One region of the Thermomonas brevis genome, then DNA from elsewhere that is predicted to be linked to it. Evidence: riboswitches for the same ligand, from Rfam matches in the RefSeq annotation. Region 1 holds a riboswitch; the other holds the start of a gene.
The links. Region 1 has a riboswitch for cobalamin ahead of H9L17_RS15000 (ribonucleoside-diphosphate reductase subunit alpha). Riboswitches for the same ligand answer to the same signal wherever they lie in the genome.
Positions count from the first base shown of each region.

Region 1 (7,051 bases):
CACTTGAAGCAGAAATCCGCCTTCTTCTTGATCGACGGGATGTTCTCCACCGCCGCGAACGCCTTGAAGCGCTCCTCCGGATCCGGCAGGTAGTTGTCCAGCAGGGTCAGGTAGAACTGCACGTGCAGCGCTTCCTCGTAGAGCTGGCGCGACAGGTACATGCGCGCTTCCGGCGCGTTGAGGTGCTGGTAAAGGTTCAGCACCAGGTTGTTGGAGACGATGGAATCGCCGGTAGCGAAGAACGCCACCAGCCGGTGGATCAGGTGGCGGTCGGCCGGCGACATCTTCGAATGCAGGTCGGTGATGTCGATCTGGAAATTGATCTCGTCCACCGTCCAGGTGTTGCGGATGGCGTTGCGGTACATCTCGTAGAAGTCCGGGTAGCGCATCGGGCGGAGGGTCAGCTCGAAGCCGGGATCGAGAAGATGAGGAGTGAGCGGAGAGGAGTGAGGAGTGAGTGCTGCGATGGCTGACATAGAAATGGGATTCCTCTGATGGCATGAGTGGCGTTGTCCGGTCACGATGGACAGCGGAGGAACGTACGATGCATTACATGGAAACGACGCTATGGAAAAAGGCGATGGAATTGGCCGAACTGGCGTGCAGGAATGCCGCGCGCCTGCCAAGCGAAGAACGGTACGGAATCCGCTTGCAGATCACACGAGCCGCCGTCTCCATCGCCAGCAACATTGCGGAAGGATGGACGCGCGAGTCGAAGAACGAGCGCAGGCAATTCCTGGCAATCGCGCATGGATCATTGTCCGAACTCAACACGCAACTGCTGCTCTGTAGCCGCCTGAACTGGCTGCCGCCAGACTTGCTGACTACATCCTTTGGATTGCTCGACGAAATCAGCAGAATGCTCACTACCCTGCGCCAACGCTCCCGCCCCGCCTGACCCCGCTTCCCGCTCACTCCTCACTCCTCTTCGCTCACTCCTGCCTCACTGACAGGCTTCGCAGGCCTCCGGGTTTTCCAGCGAACAGGCCACCGCCTGCGCCGGCGTGTAGCTGGACACCGTGGTCTTGGCGATCTTCGTAGCCGGGCGCGAGCGCAGGTAGTAACAGGTCTTGATGCCCTGCTTCCACGCGTACATGTACATGGACGAGAGCGCCCCGATGTTCGGGCTTTCCATGAACAGGTTGAGCGAGGCGGACTGGTCGATGAACGCACCGCGCTCGGCGGCCATGTCGATCAGGCTGCGCATCGGCAGCTCCCACACCGTGCGGTAGACATGGCGCAGGGTCTCGGGGATCTGCGCGATGTTCTGGATCGAGCCGTCGGCCAGCTTGATCGCATCGCGCATCTCCGGCGTCCACAGGCCGAGCTGCTTGAGCTCGGCGACGAGGTAGCGGTTGATCTGCAGGAAGTCGCCGGACAGCGTCTCGCGCTTGAACAGGTTGGACACCTGCGGCTCCACGCATTCGTAGCACCCGGCGATCGAGGCGATGGTCGCGGTCGGCGCGATGGCGATCAGCAGCGAGTTGCGCAGGCCGTGCTCCTGGATGCGCGCACGCAGCGCGTCCCAGCGTTCGCCATGCTCGGGCGTCATGCCCCAGGCATCGAACTGCAGTTCGCCGACGGAGGCGCGGGTATCGGCGAACGACGCGTGCGCGCCGCGTTCGATGGCCAGCTCGCAGGAGGTGTCCAGCGCGTGGAAATAGATGGTCTCGGCGATCCGCTTCGACAGCGCGCGCGCGGCCTCGGAATCGAACGCCAACCGCTTGCGGAAGAACACGTCCTGCAGGCCCATGCAGCCCAGCCCGACCGGCCGCCAGCGCAGGTTGCCGCGGCGCGCCGGTTCGATCGGATAGAAGTTCAGGTCGATCACGCGGTCGAGCTGGCGCACCGCCAGCCGCACGGTTTCGGCGAGCTTGTCGAAATCGAAGTCGCCGTGCTCGTCCAGGTGGTTGCCGAGGTTGATCGACCCGAGGTTGCACACCGCCGTTTCCTCGGCGCTGGTGACCTCCAGGATCTCGGTGCACAGGTTGGACAGGTGGATGACGTTGCCCGCGCGCAGCGTCTGGTTGCTGGCGCGGTTGCACTTGTCCTTGAAGGTCATCCAGCCGTTGCCGGTCTCGGCCAGCGTGCGCATCATCCGCGCGTACAGCTTGCGCGCCGGGATCGTCCGCGCTGCCTTGCCCTGCGCCTCGGCCTGTACATACGCACGCTCGAAGTCCTCGCCGTGCAGGTCCACGAACTCCGGCACCACGCGCGGATCGAACAGCGACCACTCCTGGTCGGCCTCGACGCGCTTCATGAACAGGTCGGGCACCCAGTTGGCGAGGTTGAGGTTGTGGGTGCGGCGCGCGTCGTCGCCGGCGTTGTCGCGCAGTTCGAGGAAGTCCTCGACGTCGGCGTGCCAGGTTTCCAGATAGACGCAGGCCGCGCCCTTGCGCTTGCCGCCCTGGTTGACCGCCGCCACCGACGAATCCAGCGTCTTCAGCCACGGCACGATGCCGTTGGAATGGCCGTTGGTGGAACGGATCAGCGAGCCGCGCGAACGCACGCGCGAATAGCTCACGCCGATGCCGCCGCTGAACTTGGACAGTTGGGCGATCTCGCCGTACTTGCCGTAGATCGACTCCAGCGAATCCTGCGGCGAATCCAGCAGGAAGCACGAGGACAGCTGCTCGTGGCGGGTGCCAGCGTTGAACAGGGTCGGGCTGGACGGCAGGTAATCGAGGCTTCCCAGCCGCTGGTACAGCGCCAGCGCTTCCGGCACGTCCTCGCTCAAGGCGCTTGCAATGCGCAGGAAGAACTGCTGCGGCGTTTCGATCACCTTGCGGGTGTGCGGGTGGCGCAGCAGGTAGCGGTCGTACAGAGTGCGCAGGCCGAAGTAGTCGAAGTTCAGGTCGAGCGCCGGGTCGATGGCGTCGTTGAGCTTGCGCGCGTTGGCTTGCACGAAGCCGAGCAGGCGGTCGTTGATCAGGCCGACCTCATGGCCGCGCGCGACCGACTGCGAGAACGCATGGATTTCCTGCCCGGACACTTCCTTGGCGATGTAGTTCGCCAGCAGGCGCGCGGCCAGCCGGCCATATTCGGGCTCCTCGCCGATCAGCAGAGCGGCGGTGCGGATCGACAGCTCGTCGAGTTCCTGCGTGCTCGCGCCGTTGTACAGGCCGGAAATGGTGCGGGTGGCGACGCGCATCGGATCGATCGCGTGCAGCCCCTCGCAGCAGCGCTGGATGGCGCGCACGATCTTGTTCAGGTCGACCGGCTCGATGCTGCCGTTGCGCTTGGTCACGCCCATGGCGGTGGCGGTGGGCGGCGGGGTGAGGTCGAACGCGGGCGCTTCGGCCGGCGCTTCGGCGGTCAAGGACTGCGACATCTGGCGTCTCCATGCGGGATGCACGGGCCCGGCCTGTCCCTCGCAGGCGCGGATGGCATCGGAAACGTCAGGGTGGAAGCGCGGTGTCGCACGGCCTGCGACCCGGCACGGAATCCATGCGGGGCGGCCCTGCTGCACCAGCCATCTCCCCCGGAGATTCCTCGGCCGGCACCGCGCGGCGTGCTTCGCGCGGCTGTCGGCAGGTCTTCGGACTCGTGGATGCGGCGGGAACCCGTCCCGACCACCTCGGCCGCCGCTTCCCAGGGCCACCGCCCCAGTGCGAATACGCGACCTCGTCTCCACCTACCGCTGCGGGGCAGTGCCGGGTTTGGCGTGGCGTTCCGGAGAACGCGGGCCGCACCGGCTTCCCTTTTCATCCGACAGGTTGTGCCTGACGGAACCGACGACCCCAAGATACGGGGGATGCCGCCGATGGTCAATCCCGATCGGGCGCGTCCCCGGCGCTGACCGCATAGCGCCAATAGGTCGGTGCGCCGAGCGCCTCGCCGACGCGTTCGAGCCGCGTTCCGGGCATCATCGCCAGCGCCAGCGCGCCATTGCCGAAGGCCCAGCTCAGCGCCTCCGCGCCGGCCGCCTCGGCGGGTTGCGCGGTGACCGCGCGGGCGGCGCGCGGCTGCAGGCCCTCGCCGCTGCGCTTGCCGCGCGCCTCCTTCAGCGTCCACAGCGCATGGAACACGTCGGCCCGCGCCGCATCGTCGGCGTCCTGCACGCGCTGCCGCTCCTCCGCCGAGAACACGAACCTTGCCAGCGCGTTCCAGTCGCGCTCGCGCTGCGGCAGCTCGACATCGACGCCGACCGGCGCGTCGGCCAGCGCCAGGGCCAGCCAGTCGCCGCTATGGCTCAGCGAGACGTGCAGCGGCGCGGCATCGCCGTCCACGCGCAGCAGCGGGCGGCCATCGGCATGCGCATCCAGCGCGATCCGGCGCACGTCCAGCTGCAGCCACTGCGCCGCCAGCGATCGCGCCTGCCAGTGGCCGGCGAGAAACGTGTCGCGGCGCGCCGGCGAGGTGATCGCCTGCAAACGCAGGCGCTCCGTTTCGGTCAGCCACTCCGGTCCCTGCGCATCGGCCTCGGCGGCCGCCGAAGCGACGGGCAGCAGATGCAGGCGCGCGGCGGCACTCATGCGGGCAACCGCCGCACGCGAACCCCCACCTCAGTCCACCATGGCGGGCAGCAGCTTCTCGGGTTCGGCCTGCACGTCCAGCACCAGTTCGCCGTCGACGGCGTCCAGCGACACCCGGCCGCCGCCGACCAGCTTGCCGAACAGCAGTTCGTCCGCCAGCGGGCGCTTGATCCGGTCCTGGATCAGCCGCGCCATCGGGCGCGCGCCCATCAGCGGGTCGAAGCCCTGCTGGCCCAGCCATTCGCGCGCGGCCGGGGTGGCCGAGAGCGTCACCTGCTTCTCGTGCAGCAACGTTTCCAGCTCGATCAAGAACTTGTCCACCACCCGCAGGATGTGGTCGAAGCCCAGCGCCTGGAACTGCACCACCGCGTCCAGCCGGTTGCGGAACTCCGGCGTGAAGCCGCGCCGGATCGCCTCCATCGCGTCCGGGCTGTGATCCTGCTTGGTGAAGCCGATGCTGCGCCGCGCCGCTTGGGTCGCGCCGGCATTGGTGGTCATCACCACGATCACGTTGCGGAAGTTGGCCTCGCGCCCGTTGGTGTCGGTCAGCGCGCCGCGATCCATCACTTGCAGCAGGATGTTGAAGATGTCCGGATGCGCCTTCTCGATCTCGTCCAGCAACAGCACGCAGTGCGGCGTCTTGACGATCTTCTCGGTCAGCAGCCCGCCCTGGTCGAAGCCCACGTAGCCGGGAGGCGCGCCGATCAGCCGCGACACCGAATGCGGCTCCATGTATTCGCTCATGTCGAAGCGGATCAGCTCGATGCCGAGCTGCATCGCCAGCTGCCGGGTCACCTCGGTCTTGCCCACGCCGGTGGGGCCGGCGAACAGGAAGTTGCCGATCGGCTTGTCGGGATTGCCGAGGCCCGAACGCGCCAGCTTGATCGCGCTGGACAGCGTTTCGATGGCCGGATCCTGCCCGAAGATCACCATCTTCAGGTTGCGCTCCAGATGCTGCAGCACGTCCTTGTCGGAGGCGCTGACCTGCTTGGCCGGGATGCGCGCCATCTTGGCGACGATGGTTTCGATTTCCTCGACGTCGATCAGGCTCTTGCGCGTCTCCACCGGCAGCAGCCGCTGGCGCGCGCCTGCCTCGTCGATCACGTCGATGGCCTTGTCCGGCAGCAGGCGGTCGCCGATGTGCTTGACCGACAGGTCGACGGCGGCGCGGATCGCCTCGTCGGCGTAGGCCACGTCGTGGTGCGCTTCGTACTTCGGCTTCAGGCCCTTGAGGATTTCCACCGCCTCGCCCACCGTGGGCTCGACGATGTCGATCTTCTGGAAGCGACGTGCCAGCGCGCGATCCTTCTCGAACACGCCGCGGTATTCCTGGAAGGTGGTAGAGCCAATACAGCGCAGTTCGCCGTTCGCCAGCACCGGCTTGATCAGGTTGGACGCATCCATCGTGCCGCCGCTGGCCGAGCCCGCGCCGATGATGGTGTGGATCTCGTCGATGAACAGGATCGCTTCCGGCTGCTTCTTCAGCGCCGCCAGCACGCCCTTCAGGCGCTTCTCGAAATCGCCGCGGTACTTGGTGCCGGCGACCAGCGCGCCGAGGTCGAGCGCATAGATCACCGCGCCGCTCAGCACGTCCGGCACCTCGCCATCGACGATGCGCTTGGCCAGCCCTTCCGCCAGCGCGGTCTTGCCGACGCCGGATTCGCCGACGTACAGCGGGTTGTTCTTGCGGCGGCGGCACAGCACCTGGATGGTGCGCTCGATCTCGTCGGCGCGGCCCACCAGCGGGTCGATGCGACCGGCCAGCGCGGCCTCGTTGAGGTTGCTGGCGAATTCGGTCAGCGGATCGCCCTTGCCTTCGCCCTCGCCGACCTCGCTCTTGCCCTCGCCTTCCTGCGCGGGCTGGCCCGATTCCTCTTCCTGGCGGGCGATGCCGTGCGACAGGTAATTGACCACGTCCAGCCGGTGCACGTCCTGCTGGTTGAGGAAATACACGGCGTGCGAGTCCTTCTCGCCGAAGATCGCCACCAGCACGTTCGCGCCGGTCACTTCCTTCTTGCCGGAGGACTGCACGTGGTAGACCGCGCGCTGCAGCACGCGCTGGAAGCCCAGCGTGGGCTGGGTGTCGCGCGCGTCCTCGGCCGGGAGCCGGTTGACCGACACCTCGATGGCGTTTTCCAGCTCCATGCGCAGGCGCGGCAGGTCGCCGCCCACCGCGCGCAGCACGCCTTCCGCGGACGGGTTGTCCAGCAGCGCCAGCAGCAGATGCTCGACCGTCATGAACTCGTAGCGCGCCTCGCGGGTGCGCTTGTAGCACTGGCCGATGGTTTGTTCGAGATCCTTGCTGAACATGGAAACCTTGCTCCGGGTACGTCTGCTCCTATGTAGGGCGCATTCGGCTCCGGGACAAGTGCCCCGTGCGGCCTACGCCCGCTCCATCGTGCACAGCAGCGGGTGCTGGTTCAGCCTGGCGTATTCGTTGACCTGCGCCACCTTGGATTCTGCGATCTCGCGGGTGAACACGCCGCACACGCCCTGCCCGCGGGTATGCACGTGCAGCATCACCTGGGTGGCGCGCTCCAGCCCCATCGAGAAGAACTTCATCAGCACGTCGACCA
Region 1 covers NZ_CP060711.1:3,232,675-3,239,725, reverse strand. The annotation lists gene H9L17_RS15010 (ribonucleotide-diphosphate reductase subunit beta) at 1-476, opposite strand, end outside; gene H9L17_RS15005 (four helix bundle protein) at 554-898, shown strand; gene H9L17_RS15000 (ribonucleoside-diphosphate reductase subunit alpha) at 944-3,331, opposite strand; cobalamin riboswitch at 3,513-3,751, opposite strand; gene H9L17_RS14995 (4'-phosphopantetheinyl transferase family protein) at 3,768-4,475, opposite strand; gene clpA (ATP-dependent Clp protease ATP-binding subunit ClpA) at 4,506-6,785, opposite strand; gene clpS (ATP-dependent Clp protease adapter ClpS) at 6,858-7,051, opposite strand, start outside.

Region 2 (7,051 bases), 990 kb from region 1:
TGCACGTCGTCGTTGGTCAGCTTGCCCCAGCGCGCCTTGACCTTGCCGGTCACCTGCTTCCACTGGCCCTTGATGCGGTCCTCGTTCATGTCGTTCTCCTGATGGCGGCATCGTGCGGATGCCGCCGATGTGCTGGAAATCGGGGCGGCGCGGAAGCGTCCGCGCGCCCGGCGATGCGCGTCCGGCGCGGGATCAGTGCTTGGCGGTCAGGCCGCTGTCGTCGACCTGCTTGACGCCCTTCACGCTGCGCGCGGCGGCGATCGCCTTCTTCACGGTGAGGTCGCCGTCCAGCGCGCCGGTCAGGGTGACCACGCCATCGACGGTCTTGACGGTGACATCGTTGGCGGGAACGCCGGCGGTGGTGGCGAGTTCGGCCTTCACCTTGGCGGTAATCCAGGCATCGTCCACCGCCTGGCCGGCGCTGCTGCTGCGCTCGCTGCTGGCGTCGCTGGACTTCACCTTGGCGGGGTCGCCCACCTTCAGCCCGGCGGCGTCGACGTCCTTCACGCCCTTGACGCCGCGGGTGACGGCCACGGCCTTGTTCACCGCGGTTTCGGTCGGCAGCACGCCGGTCAGGGTCACCCGGCCGTCGGCGGTGTTCACGGATACGTCGTTGGCGGACACGCCGTCGGTGGTGACGAGTTCGGTCTTCACCTTGGTGGTGATCCACGCGTCGTCCACCGCCTGGGTGGCGCTGGAGGACTTGCCGGTGTCCTGCGCGTCCTGCGCGGCGGCCAGCGCGCTGCCGCTGCCGAACAGGAGCGCGCAGGTGATGGCGAGCGAAATGGGGGTGTGCTGGGTCTTCATGGTCCGGATCTCCTTGAGGATGATCGGCCGGGTTCCGCTGGCCGATGGGGGAATGGTCGCGCCGCCGCCGGACGGCGGATGTTGCCGGTCCGAACGAACGGGCATCCGCGAACGCAGATCGATGCGACACGGCGTTGCAGGCCGTGCCTGCGACGCGTTCCAAACTTACCGGCCGGATTGGTAAGGCCGCGTCATGGTCGCGCCGGGGTCGAAGAAAAAGGCCCGGCATCGCTGCCGGGCCTGTCGCATCCTTGCGCGCGTCCTTGCGGAGGAGGGCGTCCTTATTCGGGCTGCCAGCGCAGGCTGAGCACGAACTCGCGGCCGGGCTGGTTGTACCAGGCGCTGGTTTCGTAGCGCTTGTCGAAGGCGTTGACCACGTTCGCCTGCAGCGTCCAGCCGGGGGCGAAGCGCCAGGACACGCGTGCGTCGAGGGTGCCGTAGCCGCCCACGCGCAGGGTGTTGGCGGCGTCGTCCCAGCGCGCGGCTTCGGCGATGCCGGACACGCCGAAGCCCCAGGCGCCGACGTCGCGGTCGAGGTCGAGGCGCGCGCTGCGCTGCGGGCGGCGGGCGAGGCGCTTGCCGCTGTCCAGGTTGCGCGCGTCCAGCCAGCCGAGCTGGCCGCGCAGCGTCCATTCGCCGAGCGTGGCCGAGCCGGTCAGCTCGATGCCGCGGATGCGCGCGTCCTCGACGTTGACCGGCTTGAACAGCGAGGACTCCCAGGCGATCAGGTCGCTGGCGCGGGTCTGGTAGGCGTTGGCCTGCACGTGCCAGCCATCGCCGCCGCGCGCCAGCGACAGCTCGGTGCTGCGCGAGGTTTCCGGGTTCAGATCCGGGTTGCTGGCGCCGGGGTAGTACAGCTCGTTGAAGGTGGGCGCCTTGAACGCGGTGGCGTGGCTGGCGGTCACGCGCCAGCCCTCGGCGAAGTCCAGCCCCCATGCAATCCCGCCGGTGGTGTGGCCGCCGAACTGGTCGTTGTCGTCGCGGCGCAGGCTCAGCTGCAGGTCGTGCGCGCCGAAGTCTCCCTGGTACTGGGCGAACACCGCGCGGTTGCCGCGGGTGCGGGCGAACGGCGACCACGGATCGACCACGTTGGCAGCGTCGCGCAGCCAGTCGAAGCCGGCGCTCAGCAACTGGCCTTTCGCGACGCCGAAGTCGCCCTGCAGGCTCGCGCTGTCGCGGGTGGTGGTGTAGCGGTTGGCGAAGGCGCTGCCGATGTAGTTGTCGGAGTCGTCGGTGTTGCGGCCGGCGGTCAGCTTCAGCTGCATGGCCTCGGACGGCGTCCAGCGCACGCTGCCGCCCACGGTCTGCTGGACGATGTCGGAGTTGTCCTGGTAGTCGCCGTCGTAGTCGTTGTGGCCTTCGGCGCGGCTGGCGCGGGCGTCGAACTGCCAGGCTTCGCCGGGCGCGAAGTCCGCGCGCAGGGCGGCGCTGTTGTTGCGGTAGCCGTCGCGGTCGAGGTGCGTGCCCTGCTTGATGAAGCAGCCCGCGCCGGAGAAGTCGGTGTTCAGGTTGCCGTTGCAGGCGTTGATGCCGTCGGTGCCCTGGTGAGCCACGTCCACGCCCACGCCGCCGCGCTTGCCGCGCAGGTCGAGGCCGGCCGAGGCTTCGCGCAGGCCGTGGCTGCCGGCGGCGATGCGGGCGCGGCCGCGCACGCCTTCGGTCTCGCCGCGGCGGGTGAAGATCTGGATCACGCCGCCGATGGCGTCGGCGCCGTACAGCGACGAGCGCGGGCCGCGCACGATCTCGATGCGCTCGATTTGCGCCAGCGGGAGATCCTGCAGCGAGGTCAGGCCCGAGGTCGGCGAGCCCACGCGGATGCCGTCGATCAGGAACAGCACGTGGTCGGACTCGGTGCCGCGCATGAACAGCGTGGACAGCTTGCCCAGCCCGCCCTGGTTGACGATGGCGATGCCGGCGCGGCCGCGCAGCAGTTCCGGAAGCGAACGCGCGCTGCTGGCGTCGATCTGAGCGCGGTCGATCACTTCCACCGCCGCCAGCGCGGCGTCGACCGTGGTGGGGGTGCGGGTGGCGGTGACGACGACGGCGTCGAGATCCTTGGCCTCGTCGCCGTGGGCCAGCGCCAGCGAGGGCAGCAGCGCAAGCGCGAGGATGTTGAGGCGGAGCGGGATGGAGCGGAAACGCATGATGGGTTCTCCGGCGCGCACGCCCGCGCGCCCGTGGATGGAAGGGCGGCTGCGCTGCGGACGGAAACGGCGGACGAAGGCGATGCGCGTGCGGCACGGGCAGGCCGGCGTCGCGCAATGCCCGCCGCATCGCAACCTGACGTGTCCGTGGCCGGTCTCCGGGCTTGCGGGCGGACATCGGTCGATGTCCCGTCCGGCGCCTTCCCATGCCTGCATCGAACCGATGCGCGCACAGTGGCCGATGCCGGACTTGTCTCGCTTACCGTTGCGGGGGCAGCGCCGGACTGGATGCACCTGCGTGCAGCGTCACCGGCTTCCCGTTTCAATCCGCAGGCAGGGCCGGCGGATCACCTCGAACCCGGCAATTCTAGCGCAGCCGCGGGCGCGGCCGGCGGATCAGTCGCCGTCGTTCGATTCCGATCCGCCATGACGATCGTCGTCGGCGTACGCATCGAAAAGCGGCGCGAACGCGGGCGCGGCGGCTTCGTCGTGGTGGGTGGTGGTGACCGGCGCGGCGGCCGGACGACCGCGCGGCGGCGGCAGCAGCGCGATGGCCGCCTCGGCGGCCTGCACCAGTTCGGTGCGGCGCGCCTCCGGCACTTCCTGCCAGTGGCAGTCCTTCAGCGCGCCTTCCAGCGAGTACAGCAGGTTGAGGCTGGGCTTGAAGCCGGCGCGGCGCACCTTCATGTACGCCTCCACCGCGCCGACCGCGGCCAGGTCGTCCAGCGAGCGCAGGCCCACCTGGCGCAGCCAGGCGGCGGACTTCGGGCCGATGTTGCGCAGCTTCGCGCTCATTGCAGCGATTCCAGGAACGCCCGGGCGATCGCTTCCAGGCCTTGCTGGTCTTCAACGGAAAAGCGCGCGGGGATCGGACTGTCGAGGTCGAACACGCCGAGCAGCGCATCGCCCTGGTACAGCGGCACGACCAGCTCCGAGCGGCTGGCCGAATCGCAGGCGATGTGGCCGGGAAAGGCGTTCACGTCCTCGACGCGCTGCGTCTGCCGGGTGCGCGCCGCCGCGCCGCACACGCCTTTCTCCAGCGGGATGCGCACGCAGGCGGGCAGGCCCTGGAACGGGCCGACCACCAGCTCGGCGCCGTCGTAGAAGTAGAAGCCCACCCAGTTGAGGTCGGGCAGCGCGTGGTACACCAGCGCGGACAGGTTGGCGGCGTTGGCGATGCGGTCGCGTTCGTCGTGCAGCAGCGCGCGCGCCTGTTCCAGCAGCTGCGCGTATTGTTCCGGCTTGCTGCCGGTGAGGGCGGTGGCGGAGAAGCTCATCCGTCGAGTCTAGCAGCGCCGCACGCTATGCTGACGGGATGACGGGAGTTTCCGAACTGCGGCGCATGCCGGACGGGTTTCTGGAGCGCGGCGCGCAGGTGACGCGGCTGGAAGCGTTCGTGGACGCCGCGTTCGCGTTCGCGGTCACCCTGCTGGTGATCTCGCTGGACGCCATTCCGGACAGCATCCCGGCCTTGATGGAGGCGATGAAGGGCGTGCCGGCGTTCGCCGCCTCGTTCGCGCAGATCGCGTTCTTCTGGCATGCGCACGCGGGCTGGAGCAAGCGCTACGGCCTGGACGACGCGGCCAGCACCTGGCTCAGCCTGGCGATGGTGTTCCTGGTGCTGGTCTACGTGTACCCGCTGAAGATCGTCTACGGCGCGCTGTTCTTCTGGCTCAGCGCCGGCTGGTTCCGGGCGCCGGTGCCGTTCGGCAGCCTGGGCGACCTGGCCGCCATGTTCGCGGTGTACGGCATCGCCTTCGCCACGCTGTCGGCCTGCATGCTGGCGCTGTACGCGCACGCGTGGCGGCGCCGGGACGCATTGGGGCTGGATGCGGCCGAAGCGGCGATGACCCGGCGCAACGCCGCGGCCTGGTGCTGGCGCGTGATCGTGGCGCTGCTGTCGCTGCTGGCCGCCTGGATGCTGTCGCGCAGCGCCCGCGTGCCGATCTGGCTGACCGGCGCGCCGGGGATGGCGTATCTCCTGATGCCGCTGTCGCGCGTCTTCGCCTCCGCGTTCGAGCGCCGCGCGCGTGCCGGGACGCATCCGGAGCGGACGTGACCTTCCCGCTCTACGTCACCGGCACCGACACCGGCATCGGCAAGACCCTGTCGAGCTGCGCGCTGCTGCATGCGCTGCGCGGGCGCGGCCTGCGCGCGGCGGGGATGAAGCCGGTGGCGAGCGGTTGCGCGCGCATCGACGGCGAATGGCGCAACGAGGACGCGCTGGCCCTGCAGGCGGCGGGCGAGGCCGGCATCGCCTACGCCGACATCAATCCGTTCGCGCTGGAACATCCGCTGGCGCCGGAACTGGCCGCGCGCGATGCCGGCGTCGAAGTCGGATTTCAGCCGATCCTCGCTGCGTATGCGCGGCTCGCGGCGCGCGCCGACGCGGTGGTGGTCGAAGGCGTCGGCGGCTGGGCCGCACCGTTGTCGGCGTCGCTGATGCAGGCCGATCTGGTGCGCGCGCTGCGGTTGCCGGTGGTGCTGGTGGTCGGGCTGCGGCTGGGCTGCCTCAACCATGCGCTGCTCAGCGCGCGGGCGATCGCTGACGACGGCGTGCAGTTGGCGGGCTGGATCGCGTCGCATGTCGATCCGGCGATGGAGCGCGTCGAGGACAACCTGGCGATGCTGCGCGAGCGCTTGCCTGCGCCGTGCTGGGGCGTGCTGCCGCATGCGCCGGGTATCGATCCGGCATTGCTTGCACGACATCTGCGGATTGCCGAACACGTGTAGTCGCTTGTTTGCGCGGCATCCCGCGTGCGCCGCTGTGCCGGGCAGGAGGTTCGCCGCTTGGGGCTCCGCGTCCGGCTCCGATGCGCGGCCGCAGACCATCCATGGTCTGCTCGAACCTCCTGCCCGGCACAGCATCGCCCGATTTCTTTCGTGGTCGTGGTAGAGCTTTTTCGTCACGTGCGAGAACAGTTGGTGCCGCGTTGCCTGCCTTGGGGGGACGCTTCGAGCGCGCCATGGATGGCGCGCGGCCGCGCATCGGAGCTGGATGCGGAGCCCTAAGCGGCGAAGCTCCCTCCGGGACAGGCAACGCGGCCTCGCGACCCACAACGAAAACGCCCGGGTTTCCCCGGGCGCTTCGTCTTGCGTCATGTTCCAACCGATCAACCGTGTTGCGGCTCCGGCGGCGGCAGCTGCGATGCCTCCGCATCGGTGGTCTTGCCGGCGTCGTGCGCGTGGTCGCGCGCCAAGTACAGATAGAACGCCGGCAGCACGAACAGGGTGAACAGCGTGCCGATGGTCATGCCGGACACGATCACCACGCCCATCGAGAAGCGCGAGGCCGCGCCCGGGCCCTTCGCCAGCAGCAGCGGGATCATCGCGAACACCAGCGCGGCGGTGGTCATCAGCACCGGGCGCAGGCGGATGCCGGTGGCTTCCTCGATCGCCTCGCGCTTGGACAGGCCCTGTTCGATCTGCAGCTTGTTGGCGAACTCCACGATCAGGATGCCGTGCTTGGAGATCACGCCCACCAGCGTCACCAGGCCCACCTGGGTGTAGATGTTGATGCTCATGCCTGGGAACGCCTCGATGCCCATGAACTGCAGCACGTTGGCCGCCAGCGCCAGCACGTTCAGCGCCAGCAGCGCGCCGCAGATCGCCATCGGTACCGTGAGCAGCATGATCAGCGCGTCGCGGAAGCTCTCGAACTGCGCCGACAGCACCAGGAAGATCACCACCAGCGCCAGCGCCAGCGTCAGCAGCATCGCCGAGCCTTCCTGCTTGAACTGCCGCGACTCGCCGGCGTAGTCCACGCTGTAGCCCTGCGGCAGCACGTCCTTGGCCGCCTGGTCGAGGATCGCCAGCGCCTCGCCCTTGCTCACGCCGGGGCGAGGGGCGAAGGTGATCGACACCGCGTTGAGCTGCTGGAAGCGCTTGAGCGACTGCGGCTGCGCGCTTTCCTTCAGCGTCACCACGGTGGACAGCGGGATCAGCTCGCCGTCGCGGGTGCGGGTGTAGTAGTTCTCCAGCGCCGACGCGTTGAGGCGGTCGCTGCGCTGCACCTGCGCGATCACGCGGTAGGAGCGGTTCTGCATCGAGAACAGGTTGGAGTAGCCGCCGGCCAGCATCGCCGACATGTCGGCCGCCAG
Region 2 covers NZ_CP060711.1:2,246,582-2,253,632, forward strand. The annotation lists gene H9L17_RS10350 (CsbD family protein) at 1-89, opposite strand, end outside; gene H9L17_RS10355 (BON domain-containing protein) at 193-807, opposite strand; gene btuB (TonB-dependent vitamin B12 receptor) at 1,089-2,951, opposite strand; cobalamin riboswitch at 3,084-3,321, opposite strand; gene H9L17_RS10365 (TfoX/Sxy family protein) at 3,348-3,746, opposite strand; gene H9L17_RS10370 (GAF domain-containing protein) at 3,743-4,228, opposite strand; gene H9L17_RS10375 (TMEM175 family protein) at 4,267-5,010, shown strand; gene bioD (dethiobiotin synthase) at 5,007-5,684, shown strand; gene H9L17_RS10385 (efflux RND transporter permease subunit) at 6,065-7,051, opposite strand, start outside.
Region 2: it holds a riboswitch for cobalamin, as region 1 does, so the genes downstream of both, btuB (TonB-dependent vitamin B12 receptor) here and H9L17_RS15000 (ribonucleoside-diphosphate reductase subunit alpha) in region 1, are expected to answer to the same signal.